Regions from separate parts of the Clostridium perfringens genome, predicted to be linked through region 3. Evidence: riboswitches for the same ligand, from Rfam matches in the RefSeq annotation. Region 3 holds a riboswitch; each other region holds the start of a gene.

Region 1 (10,926 bases), 530 kb from region 3:
TTACCTCAGAAATATGAAAACTTATATTCAATCTGTAAAGGTTTCTGGAAGGGAACAATCTTTAAAGACTTATACAGACCATATAAAGAAAAGAAAGAATGTTAATGAGGTGAAATTATGAAAGCACTAGAATTATTAGATGATATACAAAAGTTACAATTTTATGCAGTGGAATTAAATCTTTATCTTGATAATTTCCCAGAAAACAGAAAAGCTACTGAGGACTATAAAGAAATATCTTCAAAATTAAGCGAATTAATAGAAAGATTTGAATGTGAATATGGACCTATAAGAAATTTTGGAGATGCTTATGTAGAAAACCCAGTTGCATGGATTGAACAACCTTGGCCTTGGGAAATTAAATGTTAGGAGGATTTAATTATGTGGTATTATGTAAAAACTTTAGAATATCCAATAAACTTAAAGTGTAACGATCTTAGAATGGCAAAGTTTTTAATATCTCAATATGGTGGACCAGATGGAGAGTTAAGTGCAGCACTTAGATATTTAAATCAAAGATATACAATGCCAACTAATAAAGCAAAGGGATTATTAACTGATATAGGAACAGAAGAAATGGCTCACGTAGAAATGATTGCAACTATGATTTATCAATTAATGGATAATGCTTCCCTTGAAGATTTAAAGAAAGCAGGACTAGCTGGTCATTATACAGATCATGGAAAGGCATTATATTATGCAGATGCTCAAGGAAATCCATGGACAGCAACTTATATTCAAGCAAAGGGTGATGTTATAGCTGATTTACATGAAGATATGGCAGCTGAGCAAAAGGCTAGAGCAACTTACGAATGGCTTATAAACTTAACTGATGATCAAGATATAAAGGAAATCTTACGATTCTTAAGAGAAAGAGAAATTGTTCACTTCCAAAGATTTGGTGAAGCATTAATGGATGTTCAAGACAAAATGAAATGTAAAAAATAAGTAGAACAAAAGGGCTATATCAAAATTAATTTTGATAAATGCCCTTTATTTATATTTTTTTACAACTTGAATAAGAATCAATATATTGTATTCTTTAATTATATTTTATTATATGGGAGAGATTAAAAATATAATAGTTCTATCTATTGGTACTTTTAAAAAATATAATAAAAAGCTATTTAATCTCTTTACAAGCTAATTCATAACCACCACGAGCCATTGTAATTTCTACTTCATAGATCACATTGTCTAATTTAAAGATTACAGGTTTTTCTTTACTTATAAATTCAACATTACTTTCTTGCTTTAAAATCGTATCGCATATGGTATTAGCTGAAGGGTACTGTAATGAATCCTTTAGCTCAACAACAAAGGTTTTCCTAAAAAGTTTCATTATTAAAATCACTCCTTTTTATAAAATTATATGCTTAGATATTATATATTTACATTCATTATATCAGGATAGTGTTACTTATAAAGAATTTTAATGAAATGTTTACTTAAAATACATAATATAAAATAATTTTACATGTTATAATAAAGTTGTAATAAAAGTAAAAATATGTATATAAATATTGAAGGTGTATTTTAAACTAAAGTATAGTCTTTAGATGAAGGGTGACTTTTATTTAACTATTAAATTTAAGGCTATGATTTTATTTTATTAATATTGTCACACGATATAATCAACATATTAAAAGTTTAGAATACATTTTTAATATAAGTGTACAATTAATAAACAATTAAATAATATATTAATTAGTTATAAGGGAACTAGTTATTTAGATTTAATAAGTTTATTAAGTTTAATTTTTACTAGATTATTTTAGGAGGTGTTATAGAGGGGAAAATTGATATTATGTAAACTACAAAATTCATTATGAATTTTATAGTTTAAGAAAACGTTTTAAAGCAATCATAAATAAATATATTCTAATTTATAATCTGTTAATTTACTATGAAAAATTAGTTTGATTCTTTCAGAAAAAAAGGGGTTCTTAAAGAATCAATTTAACAGTTAGTGGAATTTATAGGGGGAATATTAATATGATGAAATATTTTCAGAAATTAGGTAAATCTTTAATGCTACCAGTTGCTGCACTTCCAGTAGCAGGTATATTAATGGGAATTGGATATTGGCTAGACCCATCTGGATGGGGTGCTAATAGTGTAGTATCAGCATTCTTATTAACATCTGGTGGAGCTATTATAGATAACATGGCAATCTTATTTGCTATTGGGGTAGCTGTTGGTATGTCAGATGATAATGATGGAGCAGCAGGTTTAGCAGGTTTAGTATCATGGCTTATGATAACTACATTATTATCTAGTGCAGTTGTTGCAATGATGCAAGGAGTAGATGTTGAAGCTGTTAACCCAGCTTTTGGAAAGATACAAAACCAATTTATAGGTATCGTAGCCGGTTTAATAGGAGCTGGTTGTTATAATAGGTTTAAAAATACTAAATTACCAGATTTCTTAGGATTCTTTAGTGGAAGAAGATGTGTTGCTATAGTAACAGCACTTGCTTCAATAGTAGCTTCTTTAGTTTTATACTTTGTATATCCTGTAATATATAGCGCATTAGTTTCATTTGGTGAATCAATAATAGCTATGGGACCAATAGGAGCTGGTGTTTATGGATTCTTCAATAGATTATTAATACCACTTGGTTTACACCATGCTTTAAACTCAGTATTCTGGTTTGACGTTGCTGGTATAAATGATATAGGAAACTTCTGGGCTGGAACAGGTACTTTAGGACAAACTGGTATGTATATGTCAGGTTTCTTTCCAGTAATGATGTTTGGTTTACCTGCTGCTGCTTTTGCAATGTATCGTTGTGCAAAAACTAATAAAAAGAAGGCTGCTGCTGGTATATTATTAGCTGCTGCTTTATCATCATTCGTTACAGGAGTAACTGAACCATTAGAATTTGCATTCATGTTCTTAGCACCTGCTTTATATGTAGCTCATGCTTTATTAACAGGAATATCTATGGCAGTTGTTGCTGCTTTACCAGTAAGAGCAGGATTTAACTTTAGTGCTGGCTTAGTAGACTGGATATTAAGTTTTGCATCACCAATGGCATTAAACCCATTATACTTATTAGGTATAGGTTTAGTATTTGGAGTTATATACTACTTAGTATTCGTAGTTATGATAAAGAAATTTGACTTAAAGACTCCAGGTAGAGAAGATGATGAGGATGATGATTCAAATGCAGTTTTAGCAAATAATAACTACACTGAAGTTGCAAAAATCATCTTAGAAGGACTAGGTGGACCTTCTAATATTACTTCAATTGATAACTGTATAACTAGATTAAGATTAGAAGTAAAAGACAGCACACTAGTTAATGAGAAAAAGATAAAATCATCTGGTGTTTCAGGAGTTATAAGACCTGGAAAAACAAGTGTTCAAGTTATAGTTGGAACACAAGTACAATTCGTAGCTGACGAGTTTAAGAAACTTTGTAAGTCTAAAAATTACGTATAATAATTAATATGGTTTTAAAGTTTTAATATAAAGTTTTTATATAAAAAGTTTAATCTTTAGATTAAGACTTTTTAATAAAGAAATAATAAAGTATCTCTTATATTTAAAAATAATTCCAGTAGAGTAGTTAGATATTTCTACTGGAATTTTTTTATAATAAACCCCAATTGTATAGAATTTAAGTGAATTTAATAAATCTAAAGATTTTAATTAATTTGTATATATTGTAAAATAAATTAATATAATTATTAGAATATAGATTGGGGAGATTTTATGAAACCAGCAGATTTAACAGGAATTCTAGTACTTGCTTTTTTAGGGGGAGGAATATTAACCTTTTTAGGGGTAATAATTAAATATTTTAATTGTGGAGATATACTAAACGGCTTTTATGAAAAGAAGCATGATAAAGAGAAAGTATCTAGAATTGTTGGAATGGATTTTTTGATAATTGGATTAAGTGTAATAATAATTGCTCTTATTAGTATATTTATAGATAAGAAATATTATAATGCTATAATGATAACCCAAGGAATTATTATTGTTTTGGGATTAATAAAAGCTTTATATGATCAATTCTTTAAATGTGGTAAAAATTAATTATAAATAAATATGAAGATGGGGTGTTTTTATGTTTAAATTAAATCTAAAAGAAGAAGATATTCTAATGAAGATTACAGTTATGAAACAAGTGAGTAATAAGGATGCAGCTATAAATTTTGTATCAAATTTAGTAACTGGAGCTGGTGGAGATGTGGCATATAAAGTAAATCTAATTGTAACTAAGGATTCTCTTTATTTAGAGCATGTAGGACATGCATCCTTAGGTTATGCTGAAGAAACAAGAGAGGTTGATCAGATACCATTTAAAGATTTAAAAGAATTTTCAGTAACTACTAAAGATGAAAATGAAGAAGTAAAAATAGTAACTGCTAATAAGGAATTTAATCTTTTTAGAGATAATTCAAAAGGTGATAATTTAGCATTAACTATGGCTAAGGTAGTAGAAGATTTAAAGTAATATAGCTTTAAATTAATATAAAACTATAAAAATACATGTGTTTATTTAATTTTACAAATTAATAATATAATTAATAAATGAAAAGCTAGCAAGAAAAAAATAAAAAATCTTGCTAGCTTTTTATTTATAGTATAACTTCTATAAATTAATGTTTTTAGAGTTTAATTTTATTTATAAAGTGATTTTATAAAAGATGAATAAAATGTAAAAAGTATAAAAAACAAGTCGTTTTTTATAATATTACATAAAAAATTAGAATATCTTATATTGAATATAGGATTAAATTTTTGTATTATATAAATACTAAAATAATATATTGGCAAACCTAGGGAAATCTAGAGACGCAAAGCTAAAGGGGCTAAGGTTATATGATAACTATGCTAGCCAGTTGCCGAAGAATTAATATTCTTTGTTTTAATAGAGTTAATTTATAAATATATACTTAAGTATATATTTATTTTTAGAACTGTTTTTATGCAACTATCCTTTAATTAATATTAAGGATAGTTTTTTTTAGTAAAAATACTTTATTAAATGGTATAGGCGTAGAGAGATGACTCGTGGTTACATAATAATATGAGGGGGAAAATTATGAAGAAAAAAATATCTAAAATTCTTATTGCATCAATGATAATGTCAAATGCAAGTCCTATTTTGAATGTTTATGCTAGTGAGGTAATAAAGGAAAAGATAAGTTCTATAGAAGAAAGCGTAATAAATCAAGCATCTATAAATCAATTCAATTTAAATAGCTACGAGAATTTTGATGCATATAATCAAAAGTACAAAGTACAGAGAAATGAAATAGTTTCAATAACAAATAATGGGGGACAATATTCAACAAGTTCTATAGACAAAGCTATAGATGGTGACTTGGCTACTCACTGGGAAACAGGAAGAGAAAATAGTTCTGATTTCACAAATGAAGTTGTAGTAGAATTTAATGAGTTAGAATCAATAGATAGAATAGCATATGCAACAAGACAAGATGGAGCAAGAGGAAAGGGATATCCAACAGAGTTTGATATATATGCTTCACAAACTGGAAATGATAATGACTTTAAATTAGTTTCTCAAGGGACAAGTAAGTCAACAGGAAGTCTTATGGAGTTTAAGTTTGATACAGTACAAGCTAAAAAACTTAAATTCGTATTTAAATCAGCTGATAGAGATTGGGCAAGTGCTTCAGAGTTTTGGTTTTATAAGGAAGATAAAATCATGGATAAGGTGAACTCCATATTCACAAATGAAGGAAAAAATAAGGTGAATCCAGAGTTTGACACTATAGAAAAATTAGATGCTTTTGAAAATGAGATTAAAGATCATCCATTTTATGAAAAGTTTAAAGAAATAATAGAAAATGCTAAGTTAGTTTTACAAGGAAACAATGTAGTTTACAAGGATGCCTTAGTAAGTAAATTTAAAGATTTTAATGATGAATCATTAAAAAAATATAATGAACTATTTAAGATAAATACATCATCAATAACAACTAATGGAGGAAGTTATGCAGAAAATACAATAGAGAGAGCTATTGATGGAGATGTTAATACAAAATGGCATTCTGGAAAGCAAAATAGTTCAGATTTTACAAATGAGGTAATAATTACTTTAGATAAATTAGAGACTTTAGATAGAGTAGTTTACACAAACTTAAATATGAGAGGATTTGCTGAGGCCTTTGATATATATACATCAAAGACAACTTCTGGAGATACCTTTGAAAAAGTTACTTCAGGAAACAGTGAAGTAACAAAAGGTTCAGTAGAAATTAAGTTTAATCCAACAGAGGCAAGAAGAGTTAAATTTGTATTTAAAAAAGGATATGAAAATTGGGCTTTAGCATCAGAATTTACTTTCTATAAAGAAGATCAGTTAAGAGATAAAATGAGTAGATTATTCACAGATAGCACTATGAGTCAAGTATCTGAAGAATTTAATACTTTAGAAAAAATAGAAAAGTTAGAATCAGAAGCTAAGAAGCATCCTTTTTATAATGATTATAAAGAAGAGATAGAGAATGTTAAGTTAATTATTGAAAATAAAGAGGTTCAATATACTGATGCTAAAGTATCTGACTTTTTAAATCCAGATAATAAATTACTTAAAGCTTATGATGCTATCTATAAGTTAGATAAGAGCAAAATAAAATCAATAAAAACTAATGGTGGACAATATGCATCAGAATCTATAGATAAAGCTATAGACGGAGATTTCAATACAAAATGGCATTCAGGAAAGCAAAATACAGAAAACTTTACAAATGAAGTTGAAATAGAATTAGAAGAATTAACTACATTAGATAGAATAGTATATACAGCACCTCGTGGTTCAAATAGAGGTTTTGCTGAAGCTTTTGATATTTATGCATCAAGAACAACTAAGGGAGATAATTATCAAAAGGTAACTAGTGGCAATGCTAATATAACTCAAAATTCTGTAGAAATAAAATTTAATCCAACAGAATTTAAGAGAATTAAATTTGTATTCAAAAAAGGTTATGAAAACTGGGCTTGTGCTAGTGAATTTGGATTATATAAAGAAGATAAAACATCAGATAAAGTTGATAAACTATTTACAAATGGATTAATGAATGAATTATCAGAAGACTTTAATACAGAAGAAAAATTAGCTTCATTAGAGGAAGAGGTAAAAAATCATCCCTTAGTAAATTTATATAAGGAAAAATTAGAACTTGCTAAAGAAGTATTAGCAGGAAATACAGGATCTACTGTATTTGAATTACAAAGTAGAGGAAACTCAATTAAAGAATCTCAAAAAAGAAAGGTTTGGAATTTCCAAGACTGGCAACCAACTGGCTATGCAGTAAAATCTGGACAAGTAATAACTGTTTATGTTGATGTGGAAGATGGAAAGCCAACACCAAAATTAGTATTTAAACAAATGGATAGTCAGCATAACGGAGATGTTACTATAAGTTTAAGCAAAGGTAAAAATGTAATAACTATACCAGAAAAACCTACAAATGAGTTAAGACCAGGAACAGCTAAGGCAGGTGTACTTTATACAAGTAACCCATACACTTCAGAAGAACAAGGAAGAAAGCCTAAAATAAGAATAGAGGGTGCTATAAACTATCCAAACTATATAAAAGGCATTGATAATGATGAAGAAGTTATGAATGATCTTGAAGAATATGTTGATTTATTAAAAAAGGATCCTCAATTACCAGATGTATTTGATGTATTTAGTGATAAAACATTAGTTAACGTAACTGCAACCTATGCTTTAAATTGGTATAAAAATAATAATAAATTACCAAGTGAAACTGCAAATAAAAGTGATGAAGTAATTAAAGAAACTATGAAATATTGGGGATTTGATGAATCTAGTGAGGTTAACTCTGACTTTAACTTTAGATATATAAGTATGCTTAAATGGTTAGACAATGGAGGCTTTATGAATGCTGGAAATGGAATAACAGGATTTAATAAAGCAGAGCAAGGTGGAGCGTTAGGCGTAGATACTGGTTGGGGATTTATGCATGAAATGGGTCATAATTTTGACACTAATAATAGAACTATAGTAGAGGTAACTAATAATATGCTTCCACTTCATTTTGAGAGAATTAAAGGTGTACCATCTAATATAACTAGACAAAATTTATGGGAAAGAAACATATTACCAAAGGTGGCTTTAGATGATTATTCTAATAATGAATATTATCCAGAAAGTGATAAATCTTTATTATCTCATGTAGCCCCTTTATGGCAATTACAGTTATATGATAAAACTTTCTGGCCAAGATTTGAACAAGAATTTAGAAGTAGAGATATAGGTGGTGGAAGTTGGGAAAATAAACACAATGCATGGGTTATGGCTGCATCAGATGTGTTTAAGTTAGACTTATCAGAGCATTTTGAAAGACATGGAATGGATGTATGGAAAGAGACTAAGGAATATACATCTAAATATCCTAAACCATCTAATAAATTATGGTACGCAAATGATAAAATGTACTTAAATAAAGGTGGAGTATTTACAGAAAATCTTAAGTTCGAGGCAGAAGCAAAAATAGTAAACGGAAATGATGTATCAATTTCTTTTGATATAGATAATGAAAATAAAAACAATGTTATAGGATATGAAATATCTAGGGATGGCAAAACAATAGGATTTACATCAACAAATAATTTTGTTGATCACGGAGCTAATATAGATGAAAACCATGAATACAGTATAGTTGCTTATGACAATGAAATAAATCCTAGTAAGCCTTATAATTTTAAATTACATGCTCCAAGTATTAGTGCACAACAAAAGGTTTTAATAGCGCTTAATGAAGAGTTTAACCCATTGGATTACGTAAAAGCTTATAATTACGAAGGAAATGATATAAGCAATAAAATTGAAGTAATTAAGAATACTTTTGATAACACTAAGAAAGGTGAATATGAAGTTGTTTATAAAGTCACTGATGAAGAGGAAACTAAAGAAAAAACTCTTAAAGTTGAAGTAGTTAGTGCTTATGACTATTTATCAGATGAAGAGTGGGAATCAGTAGAAACTCAATGGGGAACTCCAAGAAGAAATACAAATATAAAAGGTAGAGTAAATGGAGAAATTAAAACCTTTGAGAAGGGCATAGGAATACATGCTAATGGAAAAGTTGTATATGATTTATCAGGAAAAGATTATGACAGATTTGAGGCTTTATTAGGTGTTGATCAAACAATAGGAGCTAACGATAATTCAAGTATTTCTTTTAAGGTTATAGCAGATGGAGAGACTTTAGAAACAACTAAGGTTTTAAGATATAACGATAATATGGTAGAAATAAGTGTACCAGTTAAGGGCGTTAATAAGTTAGAAATACAAGTTAGTGATAGTGGAAATGGAAATACATCAGACCACGGTATAATAGTAAACCCTAAGTTATCAACTAATAATGTAAAGCCTACAATAAAAACTGAAGATACAGTAATAAATGTTAAGGATAATTTTAATATATTAGATGGTGTTACTGCTAATGATGTAGAAGATGGTGATTTAACATCAAGCATAAAAGTAAAATCAAGTGATTTTGAAGCAAATAGAGGTGGAATATACACTGTAGTATATGAAGTTACAGATAAAGACGGAAACACAGTTACTAAGGAAAGAAAAATATACACAATAACTACAGCTGAAAGTTTAAGTGATAAGGAATGGAAATCAGCATCATCTGGATGGAGAGATGTAAAAAAAGACTTAAGTGTTGAAGATAATAGAATAACTTTACTTGGTGAAAATGGACAAGAAGTAGAATATGATAAAGGTCTTGGAACTCATGCAAACTCAGAGATAGTTTATGATCTATCAGGTAAAAATTATGGAATGTTTGAAACTTATGTTGGTGTAGATAGAGAAATGAGAAACTCTAATGAGCCATCAGTAATCTTTGAAGTTTACGTTGATGGAAAAAAAGTATTTGATAGCGGTGTTATGAATGTAAACACTGAAAGAAAGCATGTTTTAATTCCAATAGCAGGAGCAAGTGAGCTTAAATTAGTCGCTAAAGATGGTGGAAATGGAAATGCCGGAGATCATGCAGACTGGGCAGATGCAAAAGTTTATACTACAAGCGATAAACCAATATTAACTGGGGAAGAGGTAGCCTTAAATATAGGTGATTTATTTAACCCATTACAAGGAATGGTTGCTAATGATCCTGAAGATGGAGACATAACAAAGAATATAAAAGTTATAAATAATAATGTAAATACAAAAAGAGGAGGTAACTATATAGTATCCTATGAAGTTACTGATTCTCATGGAAATAAAACTACACTAGATAGAAAAGTATCAGTTGTTAATGCTTATGATTATATAAGTGATAAGAACTGGAAATCAGCTAATTCAGGTTGGAGAAGTGTACAAAAAGATAGAAGTGTTGAAAATAATACCATAACTTTACTTGGTGAAGATGGACAAGAAGTGGAGTATAAGAAGGGTATTGGAACTCATGCAACTTCAACAATAGTATATGATTTATCTGAGGGAAATTATAAGTTCTTTGAAGCATATGTTGGTGTAGATAGAGAGATGAGAAATTCTGATGTATCATCTTTAAGCTTTGAAGTTTATGTTGATGGAAAAAAAGTATTTGATAGTGGGGTTATGAATTCAGAGACTACAAGAAAGCATGTTTTAATTCCAATAGTTGGAGTAAGTGAACTTAAATTAGTAGCTAAAGATGGTGGCAATGGAAATGGAGGAGATCATGCAGACTGGGCAGATGCTAAGTTATTATATGCAGACTCTAAGGATTTTACTGCTTTAGAAAAAATAGTTGAGGAAGCAAGAGGATTAGATGGAAATCTATATACTGAAGAAAGCTTTAATAAATTACAAGTTGCTCTAGAAAAGGCTAACAAAGTATTAGAAAACCCTAATCCAGAACAAGAAGTAATAGACTCTACTATTATAGAGCTTAGAGAGGCTATGGATAATTTAGA
Region 2 (10,926 bases), 1.6 Mb from region 3:
TTTAAGGGAATTTTTTATTCAAACAATAAAATTGTTACAAATTATTATTTAAATGAATTCACAAGTGATTCTAGAGAAAAATTTGTTAATGACTTATTATTAAAAATTAACTCTTTATATAAGGTAAAATACTCCTTTGACCCAGATTACTTTAAACTTTGCATAATATTAACCTTAAATTATCTTAATGGAGTGTCCAAACATTCCCTTACTATAGGTATTTTATCTAGAATAGATAGTTTGATTCTTAACACCACTATTGACTATTTAAGAAAATTTTTAAGAAGAAAATTTGATGTTATCGTGGAAGTTTATGATGAATATAAAAAAGAAAATTATGATCTTGTAATTACAAACTTCGATCCTAATTACATACCAAAAAACTATAATAATATTTATATATTTTCAAATTTAGCAGTACAATATGACTTAGGTAATATAGTTAAAATACTAAATGAAATAGAAAAAACTAAATTTGAAGCATAAAAGAAAAAGGGCTATATAAAAACAATAAGAAAAATCACAAAAATATTTAGAGAGTCCTTAAACCTCTATAAGAATTTGTAATTTCTATTGAAAATTGTTTTGATACATGCCCTTTTTAAAATTAATATATTTTCATAATTTTAAAATACACTATCTAAATTTTAATAAAAGAAACATATTAAAATTTTTTCTTTAAAGATTTTTACATTGTATTTAGCAAGTCTCTTACTTCCATAAGAGCAAAACCTAAGAGATTTTCTCCCTTCCAAGCTGTAGGGTCTTCTATATTCTCATCCTTTGCACCCATTCCTATTCCCCAAATAGAGTCATATGGACTTGCTTCAACTATTATTTTATCTCCTGTGCTTAATAAAAACTCCTTAAGATTTTCATCTTGAGAAAACTTAGCTAAATTTCCACTCTTAACAATTTCATATTTTTCTCTATTCCAAAGCTCTTCATTGAAGTTTTTAATCTTTCTTCCTAAGTCTTTTATTTCTTTTTGATTTTCAACAGATAATATTTCTTCTAAGGTTTCATAATCCTTAAATAACCTTGCCTTTTCAGCCATCATATACTTCTCTGCACAGTTATATAAAACTCCATTAACTGTAAAATCAGAAAGATACCATTGGCTAAAACAAGCCTTAGTTATTTTTTCATTTTTATTTTTTGTATGTCCCCAGAAAAATAAAAACTCTAGTTCCTCTCCACTTTTAAACTTCTGGCAAACACCTTCTACAGAATATCTCATAATACCTCCCCCTTACCTTGCTTATATTCTAAATTAACTATAAAACCTTAAATAGACTTTTTCTTAAAATAACTTCTACTCAGCACTTATATTAAAGACCTCTGAAGCCTTTCCATTGAACATATTATCATAAAATTCTAGTTCTAAATAAAAAAAATGGAGTTATTTAAAAACTCTTATACAAAATTATAAATTTTATATATGAATTTTTATAAATCTCCATTTAAATAAAATATTAAAGTTTTTCCATGTACTTAAAGACATCTTTTCTGAATATAACCCCTAAAGCACAAGCTATTAAGGCTATTACACCAATAATTATTACTCCTACAATATTACCCTCTGCTAAGTTTGCTCCCATAAAAGAGGATGCAACTAAGGCTGGTATTCTTCCTATCATAGAGAATATTATAAAGTGTCCTATTGTTATGTTACTTAAGGCACAAACCATAATAAGTGAATCCTTAGGTGCCCCTGGTAAAAAGAATAGTATTACCAATATAAGCTTAAACTTAGGGCTATTTAAAATCTTTTCTAATTTATCATACATATCCTTAGGTACAAATCTTTGTACTAGCTTCTTTCCGAACTTTTGACATATGTAAAATAATATTGCAGATCCAACTGCTATGCCGAAAAATGAAAGTAAAGTCCCTCCTAAGGCACCAAATATATATCCCCCAGCAGCTTGTATAACCTCTCCTGGAATAAAGAATATAACAACCTGTAATATTTGAAATACAAAAAATATTACTGCTGCCCAAGGACCAAACCTTTCAAGATAACTCTTTACAACTTCACCATTAGTAATTAATTTATAAAAAACCATTATATGCTCTCTAGTTAAATAAAGAGTTATACATACAAATATTAAAACTATTATACTTAAAATTATTAAACTCTTCTTCTTCATAAATAAACTTAAATCTTAAATTTTCCTCCTTAACTAATTTTTAATTCTATTTTAAATAAGTATTTATTCTATCTATTATTTTCTAAAACAAAGAACTATTTAAAATAAAATTACTGTCTAAAGTTAATATTAATTAAAATTATATATAATCTAAATTTAACCATATTAACTCTTTTTTATGTAAATCACTTGCAATTTTTTACATACATTATAACCCATAATCTTAAACTTATATATTATAATAATCTTAAATTTACATTACATTCTTATTTAATAGTAAATTATCATAAAAAAAAGAAGATATATCAAAATATCTTTTAATAAAACCTACAAAAATATTTATAGAACCCTATAGCTCAATATTACTGTAAGTTTTATTTTAACTTTTGATACATCTTCTAATAATTTTATTTAAATATATAAAAAACTTTAAATTCTTTAAATCATAAAATTTTACTATAAAAAATCAAATCTACTTTTCATAGCATCTTAATATTCTTATATAATGATTTGCCTCCCTTAAAACATGATCAGAAAGAAGTGGTAAAATTAAGGATTTTATATTGCAGTTCATTATTCCCTTTGTACCCTCTTCCTTAAAATCTCTTAACCTAGTTGTTTCCTTTAAGGTTTCATGAGTAACATTATCTATTGTCACATTGGTAACATTATTTAGTTGTTGAATTAATTCATTAAACTCAAAGGCAAACTCATGAGCAGTATTTATTAATTCATATTCACTTGGATCTAGTAACCCTCTTATAAACAGTGAATGTTCCATCATAATTTCATTCCAAAAAGCTTCTGTCTTGCTAATATTCACCTCATCTATATCTCTATTGCACTCAATATCATCTATATATGAACGATATAATTTAGCTTCTTCTATGGTATGTTCAACAAGTGATGGATAATTACTTGTGAAAATCTTGCAACATAATACATCATCTAAAATTTTCATCTTAAGATCTATTAATTCATCTATTAATTTAATAGCCTTATTGTTAATATCTTTTACACAGCTTGCCACTTTAGAATCAATACCCTTTTTAGGAGCACACATTAAATCTTTTTCCATTGTTGTTATTTTAGAATTAATATTAATTCCTGTATAATGCTCTGTTTTCTTTTCTGTCTCTAAAGTATAATCTGTAAAGACTTCTCCTGAATCTACTATGGATTGTCTAACCCTTCCCTTACTTAGTTTAACTACATCAAATAAAAGTTTTTCAAGATTTCCCTTGCACTTATCAAGTTCCTTAGCGAGTTTTGAATTTTTAGGTCCTAGTCCTGCCTCTAAAAATATGGCATGTTCTTTCATAACCCTCATAAAAAAAAGATGTAATTCTAATGATGAGGTAACATATTTTTCTCTAGATATCATAATATTCTCCAATTTAATTTTTTATATATTATACTCTTAAAGGAATAATTGTGTTCTTAAGTGCATAGTTATCTACTCTTATTTTTCCCTTTAAATTTCATAATTAAAAACAATAAGAAAATAATTATTAGTACTGAAATTAATATTATAACTATTAGTATTAAATTTTCATTTGAATGATTAAAAGTGCTTATTTCCTTTTGAACCTGCTCTACATTACTTGGACTTAAATCAGTTCTCTCTCCCCTTACTAATAAACGTTCAGTATTAATTCCATAAGGATAACAAGTTAGTAAAGTTACATAGTCCTTGTCATCTGATATTTTTAGTTCATCAATTTCATCTGGGTGAATAACTTTTATTTGATTCACTTTATAAGCAAGATCCTTTTTTAAAATGTGTAAATAAAAAACATCTCCATCTTTTAGCTTGTCTATATCAGTAAAGAGCTTTTGATTGGCTAATCCAGTATGAGCTGATAAAACTGAATGAGTATTTTCCCCTCCTACAGGAAGTGATGTCCCCTCTAAAACTCCAACGCCTTTTTTTAAAATATCAACTGAAGTTCCATAGTATATAGGTAATTTAATATTTATACTAGGAATTTCTATGTACCCTAAGACATCCCCTTCATGAATATTTAAGCAATCTGGCAATTCATTCTCAGCAGTTCCATTAAATAAATCATAATTATACTTATTAATATTTTTTATTAAATCATCAACTTCTTCATCCTTAACATTATTTATCTTCTCTGTATAATCAGAAATTGTAGAAACTGCAAATTTATTATTTATGTAATTAGAAAAACTAGGGTATAACAAAAATCCTAGAGCAATAAGTGTAATCAAAATTAAAATAGAAAAATATATTCTTTTTAGCCTTTTCAAAAAATCTAGTGCTATATCAAAGTTCATTAATTATAGGTTATTTTGATATGCACCAACTCACCTCCTAAAGTTTAATTAACCTAAAAGACGAAAATCCTCATGTCATAAAAAAACTTCTTTTTATAATTTAAATTAAAAAGAAGTTTTTATTTATATACTCTGTATTTAATTTTTAAGTTTAGTTCTTAGTTTTTCTGCTATTTTCAAATTTAGTGTAGCCAAGTCCTAAGATAGCTAAAACACAAACTATACTTAATAAGATAATAGCTATTTTTATAAATCCTGTATTTCCTAATCCCCCTGTTGATGGAAGAGAAAATCCAGCGTGGTTTTCTATTTGAACATTAAATAATATATTTCCATCATTCTCTGAAATATCATTTATTATTTGTCCTGCTTTATTTCCATTAGAAATTTCTATAGTTGCAGCTCCTGTGTAATTTCCAGACTCATCTTTATTAGCTGTAATTGTCACTTCTACTGGATTTTTTAATAAGCTATATCCAGATGGAGCTACTTCCTCTGTAATAAGGTACTTTCCTTCTTTTAAGCCTACAAATGTTGTAATTCCCTTTGAGTTAGTTACCCCATTTCCACTTAAAGAAACCACTTGTCCTTTTTCATCATATGTATATTTAGCTACAGTCTTTCCACCTGCATCTTTTACTGAAAACTCAGCACCTTGTAAAAGCTTAGAATTAAGCTCTGAATCAACCTTTGTAATTCCAAATCCAAAAGTATAAGTAGTAACCTTATCAGTTAATTTTTTATAACTATCCTTAACATGTGGGTTATTTGTATAGTCTAATTGTATGTTGTTAGTATTTCCTAAGTTTTCTTTATTACTAATAACTGCATCCTTATTTAATGTAGCTTGGTAATTTAAAGTTATTCCAGTCTCTGCATAAGCTTTTATATTCTCATATACAAAGTTTATTGTAATAACTGTTGATCCATCTTCTTGTTTTTTTACATCTACAGTATAATCTGTATCCTTAGCAAAAACTTTATCTCCTGAAGTCACCTTAAAGCCAGTTTTCTCATCATATGTTAATCCCTTGCTCATAGTGTCAGTAAATTTGTACATTATATTCTGTGCATTCTTTTGATAAACTGGTATAGAAGCTTTTACTTCGTATTTAACAACATCTCCAATATTCTCAGATGAAGTTTTAACTCTTTGATTCTCTTTAACTATGTTTTTTTCTAATATAGGAGTGTTATCCTTTGGATTAATAGTTACATCATAATTCCATGAATCTCCTGAAACTTGAGGAACTGAAACTATTATAGGTGTTGAAGCAACTGCTGCCCCCTCTGAATCACTTGAAGTTTCTGTAACTAGGTAATAACCTAAGTCAACAGTATTTTTTTGTCCATCTGTAAGTTCTTGTCCACTCTTTTTGTTATCAAGAATATATTTATGTAAGTTAACAGCAAACTCTTTTACTTCTTCTCCATTTAATTTTTGAATTGATTCTTGGCTATAAGAACCATAATTAGAATTATTAAAGAAGTCTTTTAAATCACTATTTACTGAGTATTCATATGCATCCCCACTTTTAGTTGCATCTAATAACTTATATGCAGTAAAGGTAGCACCTTTTTTTGATATTGTGATACTTCCCTTAATAGGAGCATCTTTAGAAATTGATGGCGTAGCCGCAAATACAGGTATTGATGTTGTAATAAAAACAAATATAAACACCATTATAAAACTAAACTTTTTTAATATATTATTTTTCATTTATTAATTCTCCCTTTCTTTTAAAACAAATTCTGTAGTACTAACTAGGCTTAATACAGCTGCTAAAAGTGTAATTCCAATGAATGAAAACTTAGAAGTTCCACTGCCCCCTGTTTCAGGTAGTATTATTCTTGGAACATTTTCAACTGAAATATCATATGTATTTGTTTCTGTATTTTTATTTAAAATTATTTTTTTACCTTCTTTTCCAACTCTATAAAAACTTTCTTCAAAATCTAGAGTTATATAAATATCATCACTTAATTTATATCCCTTAGGAGCCTTAACCTCTTTTAATATGTATTTTCCATAAGGCAAATTGTTGATTTTAAAAGAGGCACCATCTTTTGATGGTATTAACTTTCCGCCCCCCATTGGATCTAATTCATAAACTTTTAAATTTTTATTATAAGCAAATTTTATTGGTTTTTTTGGATTTTCCTCTTTAAATAGTTTAAAGTTAGCACCTAAAATAGGCACTCCCTTTTCATTTATTTTATGTATTGCTAAGTTTACAGTAGTCTTTATAGGATTTCCTTCCCATGGCACCTTAACCACCTTACTATCCTCATTTACAATAAACTGAATAGGAGTTTTGTTTAGCTCATATCCCTCTGGCGCTTTTATTTGTTCTAAATTGTACACTCCATCAGGTAATTCAAAGCTTACAGGCTCTCCATTTTCAAATGTAAACGTTTTTATTTCTTCATTGTAAATATCCCTAACAGTTTCCCCTTCTTTAGTTGTTAACTTAAAAACTGCTCCTTCAAGTAAGCTTGGATCATCATACTCAGCAGATAGAATAAATTCCACTATAGGATTCTTTCTAGTTGAAACCTCATTAGTTGGATTTCCATTTACATATGCAATATTTTTTACTACTTCCCCTGGCCCTACATTTTTCATACTTGCTTCTATGGTGATATATGCTGGCTTTTTAGCATCTATATCTCCATTACTATTTTTAATAACTAATTCCTTTGTGTTTTCATCAAAATCAGTTATAAATTGATCTGTAGCCGTAATCTTAATATCACTTAGTCTAGGATCTAATTTATCAATAATATTTAAAGTATCCTTAAAAAAGTATCCATAGGAATCAAACTTAATATCATATTTAATTTTTTGGTCATTAGGATTATTTTTAACTTTTGTCTTATCAACATATTTATAAACATTTAATGCTCCTGCATCCTTTGATAACTTTGAATAATGCTTTGAAGGCAACTCTTTATCATCATCATAATATAATTTAGCATCATTTAAATATCCACTTTCAGTAGAAGTAATACGAGTTTCATAAATAACTGTATATCTCTCATATCTTATGTCACCAAAATTTATTTCTAAATGTTTGGTATCAGCCTTTATTCTATTACTCTCCCAAAAGTCCTTGGTAACATCACTACTTCTTTCATCATAGTAACCCATTCTTTTTATGCATATACTATTTACATCTAAAGCCATGCCCTTTGGAATATTATCAAAAAAATCAGCATTACTTAAATAACTTCTTGTATTTGGATTTACTCCATCACCTAAATTTATTTCCACAAAATATTTTATAGGTTTATTCCTGTCTACTATCTCTCCATAATACTCTCTTCCTTGCTCCTTATCTGTAGCAGCTGTTGGTAAATCAGCAGTCTTATACATAAGAGGGTATTGTCCACCAGAACTAGGATGGGAATATTCTTCTCCTGTTATATAAACAGTGCTTGGCTTTCCATTTAAATCAATACTAATTGGGTAACTTACTCCCTTTCTAATATTGCTATTTCCCACAAATCTTATAATCATATATCCTGTTACAGCTTTTTCTACATTTTCATTAAAGGTTAAAGTTACCACTCCATCCTTAACATCAAAATCCTTAAAATGCTGATCAGGACATTTAGGCTCTATGTCTTTAAATATATCTGGCAAACTGATAACAATTTTATCACCATCTTTAAGCTTATCTTTATTCAAAATCTTATAGTCAATTCTTAAATTATTGCTTATGTCTTTAGCCACAGTATTACTCTCAAAAGTAGTGCTTGTAATTTCAACAGCCCCATCATTTTGAACTGATTTTGATTCTTCTCCTAAAACAATGCTTCCAGGGAAGATCATAATTACTATCATAGAAATAACAACTGACCATAAGGTAAATATATTGAAATTTTTACTATTCTTCATAAAATAAGCCCTCCTCTCTTAAAAAATGGAAAATAAAAAACCGACTATATTTATAACTTTTTATAAATATAGTCGGTTGCATCACTAACTCAGCATATTCCAGATGCCCAAATACAGAATATACATCAACGTTTCTATAACATTTTAATATTTACTAATTATTTCTTAAAATTCATTACTTTTTAACACTTAATTTTCAATTTGTATTTGTATGTTACAGTATTTTAAAAAAACTGTCAAAAAACATTTTTTACAGCAAATATTATTTGTTAATTATATTAAGTTTTTATTTTTAAAACAATATATTTTGCATATATATTTTATTAATTTAATAAATAAATTTTGATTTTTTTATACTTTTAATATAGGGTTTTATCAAGGTTTTAACGCTAATTTTATATTTTAAATTTAAAATATCCTTAAAAAACTTCCTCTAAATTTAATTCCTTAATATATTTTTTTGGAACATAATTACAAAGCCATACATTATTTTTAGATAAATAAAACTTAATTCCATCATTAAACATACTCTCTGAATCTACTTCTAAAATAACTAAATCACCATGTCTTTTTCCAACAATACTTGCAGTTTCTATATCCTTTGATAAATGAACATAATTTCTTTCCTTCTTTATAAGTCCATTTTTCAAAATTGACTCTAAATATTTTCTTCCAGTACCATGATATAGAACCTTTGGTGGCTTAATAGGCTCTAAGCCTAGATCTACTTTAATTGAATGACCTTGATTAGCTCTTATTTTGCTCTTATCCTCATTGAAAGAATATCTACCCTTTGAATCTTCTCTAACTATTCTTTCTAAATCATCCATGCTAAATCCTTCATAGGACTTATTTAGCCCCTCTATCAAATCTAATACACCTAAATATCCATGCTCATCTAGTTTTAATCCTATTTCTTCTGGCTTATGTCTTAGTATTAAACTTATGTATTTACTTATCTTTGAATCATTATTTTTCATTCCACCAATCCCCTTACTCTCCTATGATATTTCTAACTTATCCTAATAAAGAATAACAAAATTATCTCCAAAAATAAATTTTACATTATTCATAGGATTCTCTTCTTAATAAGAAAATTCTATCATAAATAGAATCTTTTTTACTGCTTAGCCCATGTAAATTTAATCTCTAAAAGTATTGTGACAGACTTGTACCAGACTTTTATAAATCCGTCACATGCCTTAAACCCTTGATATAACTTACTTAGAAGGACCTATGACGGACTTTGACGGACTTTTTTCTATTTCTATGTATACATGTATACTATATATTTTTTTATCTATATATTTTTTTATTTTTTTCTGTATACTACAGAAAAGGAAAAAGTCCGTCACTTCCGTCAAAACCATTGATATCACTAGAAAAACTCAGGTTTCAACTCCGTCAAAAATACGTCACAACTCCGTCACTAAAGGATAAAATATTAAAATAATAGCTCTTTTATATTATAAAATATAAGCAAAATTTAAATATTTTACCCACTTAATATGTAATTTAAAGATTAGTACTAACCTAGAAACTTCTTTGTCAGCTATAACCACTACTGAAAAATCGCTAGAAAATAAAAATTAAGTACTAATCTTAATATCTTATAACCATATTTTTATTTATAATTTTAGCAAAAATCTCAGTTATTTATGGTACGGTCTCTGTATTGGTATTAAATAAGGTTTTATCAAATTCAACTATTAGTTAAATTTGATAAAACCTTAAATCTATTTATTATACCCAATTAATATCTTCTAGTTTATCTATAAGTGTATTAAATCTATTCTTATTTATAGATATAGCTTGTGAGTGAGCTGTTCTGCATTCTTTACTTTCTGAATATGCCAATATTACTTCCCATTTATAATTTCCATCTTTAAAATACTTCCAAACTAATCCATTTGTGTACAAATAATGTGAAATCCCTTTTTTCTGTTCTTCTACTTGAATTGTTTCAGAAAGAGACTTATTTGTTGCTTTTACTTCTATAAAACCATATACTTTTCCAATATCCATACGATACTTAAAATCTTCAGATAAAACTGCCATATCTGGAATACCTGCATCCGTTGTTAATCTTTCATCTCTATCTTTACGAAGACGGTTAATATCTACAAGTGACAGCTTGTCTGATTTTATGGTACTATCAATCACATTATAAACAAGTATCTCAACCCCAGCCTCGATAGGACATTTCAATATTACATCATTAATTTTGCGTTCATAATATTTATAATCCATCTTTTACTCCTTCTCAAATAATTAATTTCTTAACTATTCTCTATACAAATTAAAATTTACATATTACATATGTATAATAAAATTATACTATATACCCAATATACGAACCTAAATATTATAATCTTTTCATTGCTACTATTCCTCTATAACACAATATATAAATTTAATACCTTTAACCCAACATTTCTCAACATAAAAGAAGAAGGAATACCCTTAATAGGTACTTGTCCTTCTTTTACTACATCATTAATCCTCCCTAAAATATAAAAACTTCTATATGTAATCTAATTACACATAGAAGTTTATTGTAAGTAATATCTT
Region 3 (10,926 bases):
GCTATTACATTTCCCTTAACTGATACTACATGGGCATCATGATTTTCAAAATGAGAATCATTTGCTAAATTATTATCTGTAAAGTACTTGTCTACAACTCCTTCTGAGTTATTTATTCCTATTAGAAAGTTTGTCTTATCTTCTTTTATTTCATTGCTCTCTTCATAATTAATTCCCTTAATTGATAAAACCTCTAATAGTCTGTTTTTTGTTGCCTCATCAATTCCTTCTTCAAATACAACATTAGCATCAGCCCCTAAAGTTACTGTGCCATTATCATATTTTATACTTTGAGGAATTGGATAGATTTCATACTCTTCTCCCTTTGTTTCTTTGCTCTCATTAGCTAATACATTTTGTACAGGTAAGCTTGATAATAAAGTCACTGCCATAACAAAAGCCATGATCTTACTAACAAATTCAATAAGTTTGTTACCTTTTTTCCGCATTGTTTTTCCCCCTTATTTCCCTTTTTATATTTGATATAATTTATTTCCACAACATATTACTATATTTATGTTTTTATGTCAATATATTACAAATAACTTAAAATATTAAAAATTATTTTAATGAAGATATAATAATATTTCCTTTAAAAAGCATTAAATATAAAATAACCACACACCAATTTAAGTACAGGTGTGTGGTTTATGATAAAAAACTCTTTAATAAATATATATTTAATTATGAGAAGACTTTCTTCCATGATTCCTTACTGGAACAAATTCTGAAGTTGTATCATTAGGGTCAATATACTTATAATCTCCATTTTCATCTTTTCTAAGACCTAAAGATGCCATTTTCTTTTTACTATTTCTATTTTTATTACCCATTTTTATCACCTCCTATAAAAATTACATTTATTATTAGATACCCTATTATTTTTAGTTTAATATTTAAAAATTATAAATAAAATTAAAAACTCCTTCTTAATTTATATTAAGCTTAGAATTGTATCATAAACAAAAAAATATAGAGTAGAATCCCTCTCTATAGACTCTACTCTAAACATATCTTTTCTTAAAATTATTTTAAAAAGTTAGTTCTTTTATATTATAAAATTAATTTATAAGCAAAATAACTTTATATTTTTCCATTTATTATACGTTAAATAAATAGAACATTACTCCACTAAAACCTTCATCTTCAAATAATACATGAACACCATATAATCCTGATGATAAATCCTTAGTGTTTATTGTGAATTCATCTTTAGCATCTTGTTCTAGAATTGTATTTCCATTTTTATCAACAACTCTAATAGTTTTAGCTACATTTTTTCCTTCTCTATTATATACTTTTGAGTCACCTATAACTTTACCATTAGAAGGCTTTAACTCTCCTGCTGCAATAAATTGCTCTTGTGCATTTAATGTATTAAGCTTCTTTAATTTTGATAAAGGTCTTAAGTCTTTAACTTCATTATAATCCATATTTAAAGTTTCTAAATTTTTAGCATTTTCTAAGCCTGATAAATCAACAACTCCGCTTAATGTTAATGTAGTTAAACTGTACATGTCCCCTAAAGTTATATCTCCAGTTTTATTTAATTGATTTTGAATTGACTTAAGCAAATATTTATCTGGTATATTAATAACAGCATTTAAATCTACTTTTACTAAAGAATCCATTGCCTTATTTAACTCTTCAAGGGCAGAATTTATTGTCTCTTTATCCTTAGAAAGTAAGGCTTCTTCTCCCTTTGATATTGCATTTTTTAAAGCTTCTGAACTTTCTTCTGTGTAATTATTTAAGTCTAATTTTTTAGCCTCTTCTAGTGCCTTATTTAACTCTGTTGTATCATACTCTGCTAAATTTCTAAACTTAGCATCTGCCCAGTCTGCATGATCCCAAGTGTTTCCATTATCAGCTACATCTACTACTAATTTAATCTCTTTAGAGTTTCTTACATCTACAACTAAACGTTTCTTTGGAGTATCAATTCTCATTACATCTGTTTCAGCCTTTAATTCTCCATCAACATATACTTTAAACTTAACACTAGAAACTTTTTTGTCTGCAACATGTCTATCAATACCTACCCAAGTGTCAAAGATATCATACCCTTCTGAATTATAAACTATTTCTGAATATGAGTGAGTTCCTATTCCTTTAGCAAAGGTTTCAACAGAATTATCTTCATTTAATAATCTTATTTGATTTCCACTTACTGCTCTATCTTTTCTTACAGAACCTGAGCCTATAGTTGCAGATTTCCAATTTAAATCAGATAATTGAGTTTCTTTATCTGTAACTGCTATAGTTCTTGAACATTCAGAGGTTAATCCATCACTATCTGTTACTGAGTACACAACTGTAAATATTCCTGACTTTCCTTCAACAAAGTCTGAAGATTTTATTTGTATTTTAGAAGTTATATTTCCATCTTCAATATCTGTTGCAGTTATTCCTTCCATTAAATCTACTTTTTCATCCATACTATAAGCTAAATTTTCACCTTTAATTATTGGTTTTGAAGATAAAGTAGCTAATTTAGCATCTCCAAAGCTTGCATGATCTGAACTATCTCCATCTCCAGCATCATTTACTATTAATTTTAGCTCCTTAGCGTTTTTTACATCCACCTTAACATATTTTTGAGGTGTTGTACTTCTCATTACTCCACTATTAAACTTTTCTTCTCCATCAACTAAAACTTTAAAAATAACTGAAGAGGCTGGTCTAGATGACATTGCTTTATCAACACCTACATAAGATTCAAAGTAGTCATAATCTTTTCCTTCTAAATCATATACATACTCTGCATTTGAATGAAGACCTAATCCCTTATTATAGTCAACAAAGTCTCCATCTCTTGTAAGACCTATTACTCCTCCACTTATGCTCTTATCTTTTCTAACAGTTCCCCATCCATTTGAAGATTGTTTAGGAGTTAAATCACTCATATACTCTTTTCTACTTACAACATTAACCTTAGAAGTTTTAGTGTATTCATTGCCTTTAGAATCTTCTAAGCTATATAAAACTTCATATTCTCCAACTTTAGAAGTATTTACATTACTTGATTTAACTTTTACAGATTCACTTAGAGAATTACCTTTTATGTCCTTAGCTACAATATATTCTTCTTCATTAAACTCCTCACCTAAAGCTAGTGTAATCACTGGGTTTACAGATAAAGTTGGTTGCAATGCATTTACCTCTATTGGATTTAAGGTATTTAACTTTCTATCATATGGTGTTACTACATATACACCATCCTCATCTAAATTAGATTTAGTATCAACAAAGCTATCATTAGAAGTAAATCCTACATACTTTCCATATCTGCGTATTTCATATCCAAGTATATTATCTTTATTTTCATCATCTACTGAGAATGAAAGTTTTATATTACCATTTGAACCACTTGTGCTTACAGATACCTTTGCATTCTCTGTGAATCCATCACCTTTATAATTCATTGCTAAATCATTTAAGTAATAGATCTTTTTATCAGGCTTTGGATACTTAGCTAAATCCTCTTTAACCTTATCATCAACACGAATACCATGTCTTGCAAAGAACTCAGTTAAATCTAACTCCATAGCATCTGATGCTGCCACAACCCAAGATTTATATATATCTTCTCTATTTTTATTTCCAAAATCTCTTTCTCTAAACTGTCTTTCAAACTTTCCATAGAAAGTATTATCATATAAATATAATTGCCATAATGGCGCTAACTGAGCTAAATGAGTACTGTCAGCCTTATTATATAACTCATTATTAGAATAATCATCTAAGCCAACTTTAGGGTAGGTATTATTTTCCCATATGTTTTGGTCAGTTATTCTTGTTTTAGTTTTATATTTAGACTCAAAGAATAATGGCATCATATTATTTGTTACTTCTACTATGGTTCTTCCGCCTGTATCAAAGTTATGTCCAAGTTCATGAGCAACACCCCATCCTTTATTAGCTGCAAGTATTGCATCCTGATTTCCAGGTCTTATACCTATAACACCATTTCCAGCATTCATGAATGCTCCACCACTAAGGTTCTTAACCATAGGCATTATTCTAAAATTAAAATCTGAATTAACATCTTTTGAGTTATCAAATCCCCAGAATCCCATAGCATCAGCTATATATTGATCCCATTGCTCCGCTGTGTACTTTGGAGTTTTGTTGTTTTTCTTATACCAATCTAAAGCATAGGTAGCTTGTACAAATTCTAATGACTTGTTAGAACTTACTGCAAAAATATTTGGAGTAGTCTTAGGTTCTGCTTTAATTTTTTCAACATAGGCTTCTAACTCTTTCATTACTTCATTTTCATCTGATTTTCCTAGAATAAATACAGGATATTTGCTTGCACCTTCTATTCTTACCTTTGGTGCTCTCTTTTGACTATCACTTTTGTAATTAGTGAAGAATAAATCTCCCCCTTGAATAACATCCTTAGGTATTCCATTAGATTCATAATTTATTTCTGGTATAGTTATTTCATTTTTACCAGGCTTTAATTGGAAGCTTGTTGCTCCACCATGTTGAGTTAAAGATTGTTTGTATAATAATGTTGGAGTAGGATCACCTTCTGCTACATCCACATATACAGTTATTTTATCTCCAGCTCTAGCAGATAGTCCTGTTATTTGCCAGTCTTGGAAATTCCATACCTTTCTCTTTTTAGCTTCACTTATAGAATCTCCTCTCATTTCTAATTCAAGTACATCCTCTTTTCTTGGATTAGAAATTAATGATTCGGCTAATTCTATAGTTTCGTTAAAGTCATTATATAATGGATGATTTTTAGCTTTTTCTTTAAAGGCATTTATTTTTTCTAAACTATTAAACTCTTCACTAAGTTCACTCATAGTACCATCTGTGAAAAGCTTAGGTATTGAAGAATAAACTTCATCTGGTTTATAAAACATTAATTCATTTAAAGTTGCAGAATTTTGTTTAGATTTCTTAAATTTAAACTTAACTCTTTTAAATTCTGTAGGCTCAAATTTAGCTTCAACTAATCCCTTAGTAGCTTCATGAGCCCCTGTAGCAACTAACTTATATGTATCCCCTTTACTTGTTCTAGAAGCATATATATAAACCTCTTCAGCAAAGCCCTTTAAGTCACTTTGTCTAGAACCATAAACTATTCTATCTAAAGTTACTAAATCATTAAACTCAACCTCAACTTCATTGTTAAAAGAAGAACTATTTAATGTTCCTGTTTCCCAATAAGTATTTACATCATTATCAATAGCCTTTTCAATATTTTGAGCAGCATAATGTCTTCCATTATTTTTTATTGCTTTTATATTTTTATAAGGCATTCTATATTGATTATTATAATCATCATTAAGATTATATGTTATTTGTCCTAAAGTTGCCTTAGTAGGATTCTCAGAAGTTTCTGTTAAAATAGCTCTAGCATTATTTAGTCCTTCCTTGTATAAATCATAAATTGGATGATCTTTTAATTCATTCTCAAAGGCATTTAATTTCTCTAATGTATTAAATTCCTCAGATACTTTATTCATACTAGAATCTGTAAATAATCCATTAAACTTTTCATTTAATTTATCTTCTTTATAAAACATAAATTCTGCTGCTGAAGCCCAGTTCTGGTCAGCCTTTTTAAACTTAAACTTTAATCTTTTAAAGTCAGTTGGATTAAACTTTATTTCAACTAAATCTCTAGTTGATTCTGTATATTCTCCACTGCTTACTAAATTAAAATCATCTCCCTCATCTTTAAGAGAAGCATATATTTCAAATTCTTTTGCAAAGCCTTTTCCCCTTGCAGAGTCTCTTCTTGCAGAATATACAATTCTATCTATATTAGTTATTTCATTAAATGTAACTACTACTTCGTTTGTGAAATTTGCATCATTAGGTTTTCCTGTTTCCCAATGAGTTTCTAGATTGCCATCTATGGCTTTATCAATAGTAGAACTATTATACTTTCCACCATTATTATTTATGGATTTTATATTTGATCTGCTGACTTGAAATTCTTGATTATAAGCGTCTAATTTATCACTATTATATAAATCAAACTTACTTACCCTTGCTTGATGTGATTCATCATCATGACTAACTTCTACCTTAGAATTGTTTTTAGTGTTTAATTCCTGTGCTAAAACATCAATTGTTGTAGCAGAAAGATTTGTAATCATCGTAGCTAAAATTATAGCTGCTATTTTTCTCTTATTCATTTTTTCTCTCCTCCTGATTGACTTTCCCCTCAGAAGTGCATTTCTACTTACAATTTAATATAAGCTTGTACAAAATAAATTTTAAATTTTTAACCTACACCCTCCTCCATAATTAATATAAAACAAAAAGCTTAATGCACTCTTTGGCAACTGGCTGACATAGTTATAAACCTTAGTCCCTATAGCTTTGCGTCATTAGATTTCTCTAATTTTGCCCATTTTTTTTAAAGTTATAATATCATAATTTCTTTTAATTTTATAGTCTTTATAATAAATTTAATATAAATAAGCATTTTTTTTAATAATTTATCCAAAAACTTAATAGATTTATAATCCACTAAAATTTTATAAACAAAAAACCTATAAGATAGTCTTTTAAATGGACCACCCTATAGGCTCTTTAACACTTAGTTTTTTAAAACTATTCTTTATAAAATTTTAAAGTTTTATTTATATGTCCTTTTTCTCTCTTCTTCCGATTAAAGTCCAGTATAATACAAGTGCTACTAAAGATATAACTGCTAATACTAGTAAAACATTACTATATTGTATAGCTACTAAGTCACTGAAAAGTCCAGTAAAGTTCTTTCCTAAATACTTAGTTTCCATAAATATTGCTACATATGTTATTCCTATTGAAGTAGCTATATTTAAACAGAAATTATAGAAACCAATAGCAGTTCCTGTTTTTTCCTTAGGTATTGTTCTTGTTAATGTATCAATCATAGGTGCATACATTAAAGCAAAAGAACTTGAGAATAGTATCATTACAAAAATAAATACTAAAACTGATGTTTTTACAAATAAAGCTCCTATAATAAGACTCACTATTATACCTACTATAGCCATTTGAATACATTGCTTACTTCCTATTTTCTTAGAAACCTTTCCTGATAAAGCTCCTACAGTAGCAGCTAAAACATATGAAGGAACTAAAAGTAATGAAATTTGGTCTAATCTATAATTGTATATAGATTCAACTAAGAATGGGAACATAAATATAAATGCAAGTTGTACACTGTATATAACAAAGGCTACAAGTAATACTGATATAAAATTTCTATTTGTGAAAAACTTAATGCTTATAAAAGCATTTTCATTTTTACTTATGTATATAAGGAATAATGCAAGTGCAACTATAAATCCTATTAAAACTCCCCATTGGAATCCTGAAACAAAGATCATTAATGTTGCTGCAACTGTTGCAACTAATATAAATCCTATATAATCCACATTACCAGCTTTATTCTTTTCCTTAGGAATATATTTTAATATAAAAGGTAATATTACTAAAGTTAATAATGGAATTAAAAATAGTACTTGCCAACTTAAATATGTTGAGATATATCCTCCAGTAATTGTACCAATTACCTGTGAAATAGCATAACTACTTGTACTAAATCCTAAGTATTTTTTATGTTCACTCTCTTTAAAATACTTTGCTATAAATATTACATATAATGTTTCTGCACTTCCTAATCCAGCTGACTGAATTATTCTTGAAATAACAATAATTAAAAATGATTTCTGAAAAATAAATCCTAATAGTGAACCAACACATATTAATATAATTCCTAGTACCAATAAGGTTCTAACACTTATTGAATCAGATAAAGAAGCATATACAACAGCTCCAATACCAATAACTAATCCAGCTAAAGTTACTTGCCAACTAACAGCAGTGGCTGATATGTTAAAAGCTTTAGCCAAATCTGGTGAAATAATTTTAAATGAGTTGTCAATAACTAAAGCAAAAATCATTAAAGCTAATACAGCAGGTACCGCTTTTTTTATTTTTACTTCTTCAACATTTTCTAAAGTATTAAGTGAAATGTCCATTTTAAATCCTCTCTTTTCTTTTTCATTTGTGCTTCTTAAATAATAGCTTACTAATAATCATTATAAACTTGTCTACTCTTTTTACTTCATCCTCCCTCAATAATCGTTTACAGAACATACTAAAATCAACTTGTTTAGCAGTAAGTAAACTTGTCTAAGTTTTGCTTATTTTTTAGACAAGTTAATACTATCATATCTTTATTTCAATTTCAATACCCTTTATAAAGCTTTATTTTATCCCTTATTTTTATGTTTTATCCTATAATATATATAATTTACCTTATTTTAACTTGTATATTTTTATCATCTCTACTTAAAAATAATTCTCTATTAATTCAAATAAATAGAAATTTATGATATACTATTTCTGTTAAAGGTTGTATATAATATAAATTTTATAAATAAGTAAGGTGTTAAGATGAAACTCACTACAAAAGATACTAAAACTTCAAAAAAATTGCTCTATACATCTGTATATGATAAGTTATATAAAATGATTATTAATGGGGAATACCCTTTAAATTCAAAATTACCCTCTGAGCCTGAACTTGCAAAAAGCTTTGGGGTTAGCCGAATGACTTTGCGTCAAGCACTTGCTTTACTACAAGATGACGGTTTAGTAAAAAATATAAGAGGTAAAGGGAATTTTATAATATCTCCAGAAAAATGTGCTAAAAGAGATTTCTTAGAGTTAATAGGAAATCCTATATACAAGTGTCATACTGAAAAAATTCAAGATATTGAATTTGTATTCCGCTTAGAACTTGATAGTGATTATACTAAACAGGTTTTAGAAAAGGATTCCACAGCAGTAGTTGCTTGTGAACGTTATTATAAAAGCAAAAATAAAGTTTTAGCCTACGCTTTTACCTTTATATCTGTTGAAACCATAAAAGAACTTAAAATAGATTTAAATAATGAAAGTGAGCTACTAGACTTTCTTGAACATAAATCCTATGAAATATCAGAAAGTTCTATATTAGAAATAAAGCATTCCTCTGCTGGTAACTCCTTAAATCCAAAATATAAGCTTGTTGGAGGAAATCAATGCGATTTAGTCTTAGAAACATTATATGCTAATGATTATTCCCCTCCTATATTATTTAACAAATACTATATCCCATCTCAATATAGTACTTTTAAAATTAAAGCAAGAAAAAAAGAATAATTTAAACTTTTAAAAATATTTCTACATAAAAAACAGCAATAATATTTTAAATATTATTGCTGTTTTCATTTCTCATTACATTTTACTATATAAACTAAACAAACTTAATTTATTTATATAATTAATCCAACAATAGTTGCTGTTAACATACTTACTAATGTTGCACCATATAGTAGTTTAAGTCCGAAACGTGCAACTACATTTCCTTGTTCTTGGTTAAGCCCCTTTACTGCTCCTGAAATAATTCCAATTGATGAGAAGTTTGCAAAAGAAATTAAAAATACTGAAACAATACCAATTGATCTTGCTGATAAATTTAAAGTTCCACTTGATAATAAATTCATTGCAACAAACTCATTAGATACTAGCTTTGTTGCCATTACGCTGGCAGCTTGTATTGACTCATTTAAAGGTACACCCATTAAGAATGCAAAAGGTGAGAATACATATCCTAGTATCTCTTGGAAGCTCATTCCAAAGATTGATCTAAAAATCATGTTTATTACAGCAATGATTGCTACAAATCCAACTAACATAGCTGCTACTATAACTGCTACCTTAAATCCATCTAAGATATATTCACCAAGTACTTCAAAGAAAGTTTGTTTCTTTTCATCCTCAACTACTAAAATATCCTCTTCTGCTGATACAGAATATGGATTTATAACTGATGCTATAATGAATCCACCAAATAAATTAAGAACAATTGCTGTTACAACATATCTAGGTTGTAATAAAACCATGTAAGAACCAACTATAGACATTGATACTGTTGACATTGCTGATGCACAAAGAGTATATAATCTATGTTTAGGTAATAAAGCAAGTTCTTTTTTCACAGAAATAAATACTTCTGATTGTCCAAGTATAGCTGATGCTACAGCATTGTAAGACTCTAATTTACCCATGCCATTAATTTTACTTAAAACTAAGCCTATGTATTTAATTACAAAAGGAAGTATTTTTAAGTATTGTAAAATACCAATTAAGGCAGAAATAAAGATTATTGGTAAAAGAACACTAATAAAGAACGAAAATTGATCATTATTAACTAGTCCACCAAATACAAAGTTTACTCCATCTCCTGCACATGCAAGAAGCACATCAAAACCATTTGCTATACTTCCAACTAAATAATTTCCTACTTGAGTATTTAGCAGTATAAATCCTAATACGAATTGTAAAATAAGCATTAAAAATATAGGTTTATATTTTATATTCTTCTTATCACTACTTCCAATCCACGCAAGTGCTAAAATAACAATTAATCCTACAACTCCAATAATATATTTCATTTTTTCCTCCTTGTTACATACCATAAGTTTAATATTATTATCTTGTGCATATGGTACAATAAATACACTTTTAGTAGATTGTTTTTAATATTTCTCAAAAAAATCCTTATTCAGTTTTATTTTTTAAAAAAATATTAATTCGTACATCTTTTCGACACATTTATAAACATTTCAATTATAAATTTCTTTTAAATATATGTAAAGGCTTAATAATATTAAAATTGAAAGAAGAAATAAAACTTATTTTAATTTTAACCATATGAATACGTTTCGAACATCCAAATACGCATTTTTATGCATTTTTAAAATTTTATTAAAAAATGTTCAACCTTAAATTTTAATTTAAAAGTTAAGGTTGAACATAATAAATAAACTCTATTATTTATGAGATTTAATATAAAATACCCTTTGTATAGAATTAAATTCTTCGCAAATTTGAGATATTTCTTTTATATTAGGA

Evidence for each region. A riboswitch is a leader RNA that binds a small molecule or an ion and turns the genes downstream of it on or off. The one in region 3 is predicted to bind cyclic di-GMP.
Region 1: another riboswitch for cyclic di-GMP. It lies ahead of I6G60_RS11260 (NPCBM/NEW2 domain-containing protein); the one in region 3 lies ahead of I6G60_RS08985 (NPCBM/NEW2 domain-containing protein).
Region 2: another riboswitch for cyclic di-GMP. It lies ahead of I6G60_RS00775 (SpaA isopeptide-forming pilin-related protein); the one in region 3 lies ahead of I6G60_RS08985 (NPCBM/NEW2 domain-containing protein).

The regions. Positions count from the first base shown of each region.
Region 1 covers NZ_CP065681.1:2,386,099-2,397,024, reverse strand. Annotated here, with positions in the region: gene I6G60_RS11295 (spore coat associated protein CotJA) at 1-105, shown strand, start outside; gene I6G60_RS11290 (spore coat protein CotJB) at 118-369, shown strand; gene I6G60_RS11285 (manganese catalase family protein) at 382-948, shown strand; gene I6G60_RS11280 (DUF4318 domain-containing protein) at 1,124-1,342, opposite strand; gene nagE (N-acetylglucosamine-specific PTS transporter subunit IIBC) at 1,996-3,447, shown strand; gene I6G60_RS11270 (DUF3784 domain-containing protein) at 3,721-4,047, shown strand; gene I6G60_RS11265 (hypothetical protein) at 4,079-4,468, shown strand; cyclic di-GMP riboswitch class I at 4,777-4,864, shown strand; gene I6G60_RS11260 (NPCBM/NEW2 domain-containing protein) at 5,060-10,926, shown strand, end outside.
Region 2 covers NZ_CP065681.1:113,844-124,769, forward strand. Annotated here, with positions in the region: gene I6G60_RS00745 (helix-turn-helix domain-containing protein) at 1-486, shown strand, start outside; gene I6G60_RS00750 (NADAR family protein) at 689-1,240, opposite strand; gene I6G60_RS00755 (TVP38/TMEM64 family protein) at 1,476-2,153, opposite strand; gene I6G60_RS00760 (DUF2935 domain-containing protein) at 2,626-3,537, opposite strand; gene I6G60_RS00765 (class C sortase) at 3,606-4,361, opposite strand; gene I6G60_RS00770 (SpaH/EbpB family LPXTG-anchored major pilin) at 4,606-6,174, opposite strand; gene I6G60_RS00775 (SpaA isopeptide-forming pilin-related protein) at 6,178-8,355, opposite strand; cyclic di-GMP riboswitch class II at 8,417-8,500, opposite strand; gene I6G60_RS00780 (RNA 2'-phosphotransferase) at 8,775-9,335, opposite strand; gene I6G60_RS00785 (hypothetical protein) at 10,099-10,563, opposite strand.
Region 3 covers NZ_CP065681.1:1,856,532-1,867,457, reverse strand. Annotated here, with positions in the region: gene nagK (hyaluronidase NagK) at 1-449, opposite strand, end outside; gene I6G60_RS08990 (hypothetical protein) at 681-833, opposite strand; gene I6G60_RS08985 (NPCBM/NEW2 domain-containing protein) at 1,101-6,164, opposite strand; cyclic di-GMP riboswitch class I at 6,307-6,390, opposite strand; gene I6G60_RS08980 (MFS transporter) at 6,615-8,003, opposite strand; gene I6G60_RS08975 (GntR family transcriptional regulator) at 8,422-9,171, shown strand; gene I6G60_RS08970 (NupC/NupG family nucleoside CNT transporter) at 9,285-10,466, opposite strand; gene I6G60_RS08965 (FUSC family protein) at 10,845-10,926, opposite strand, start outside.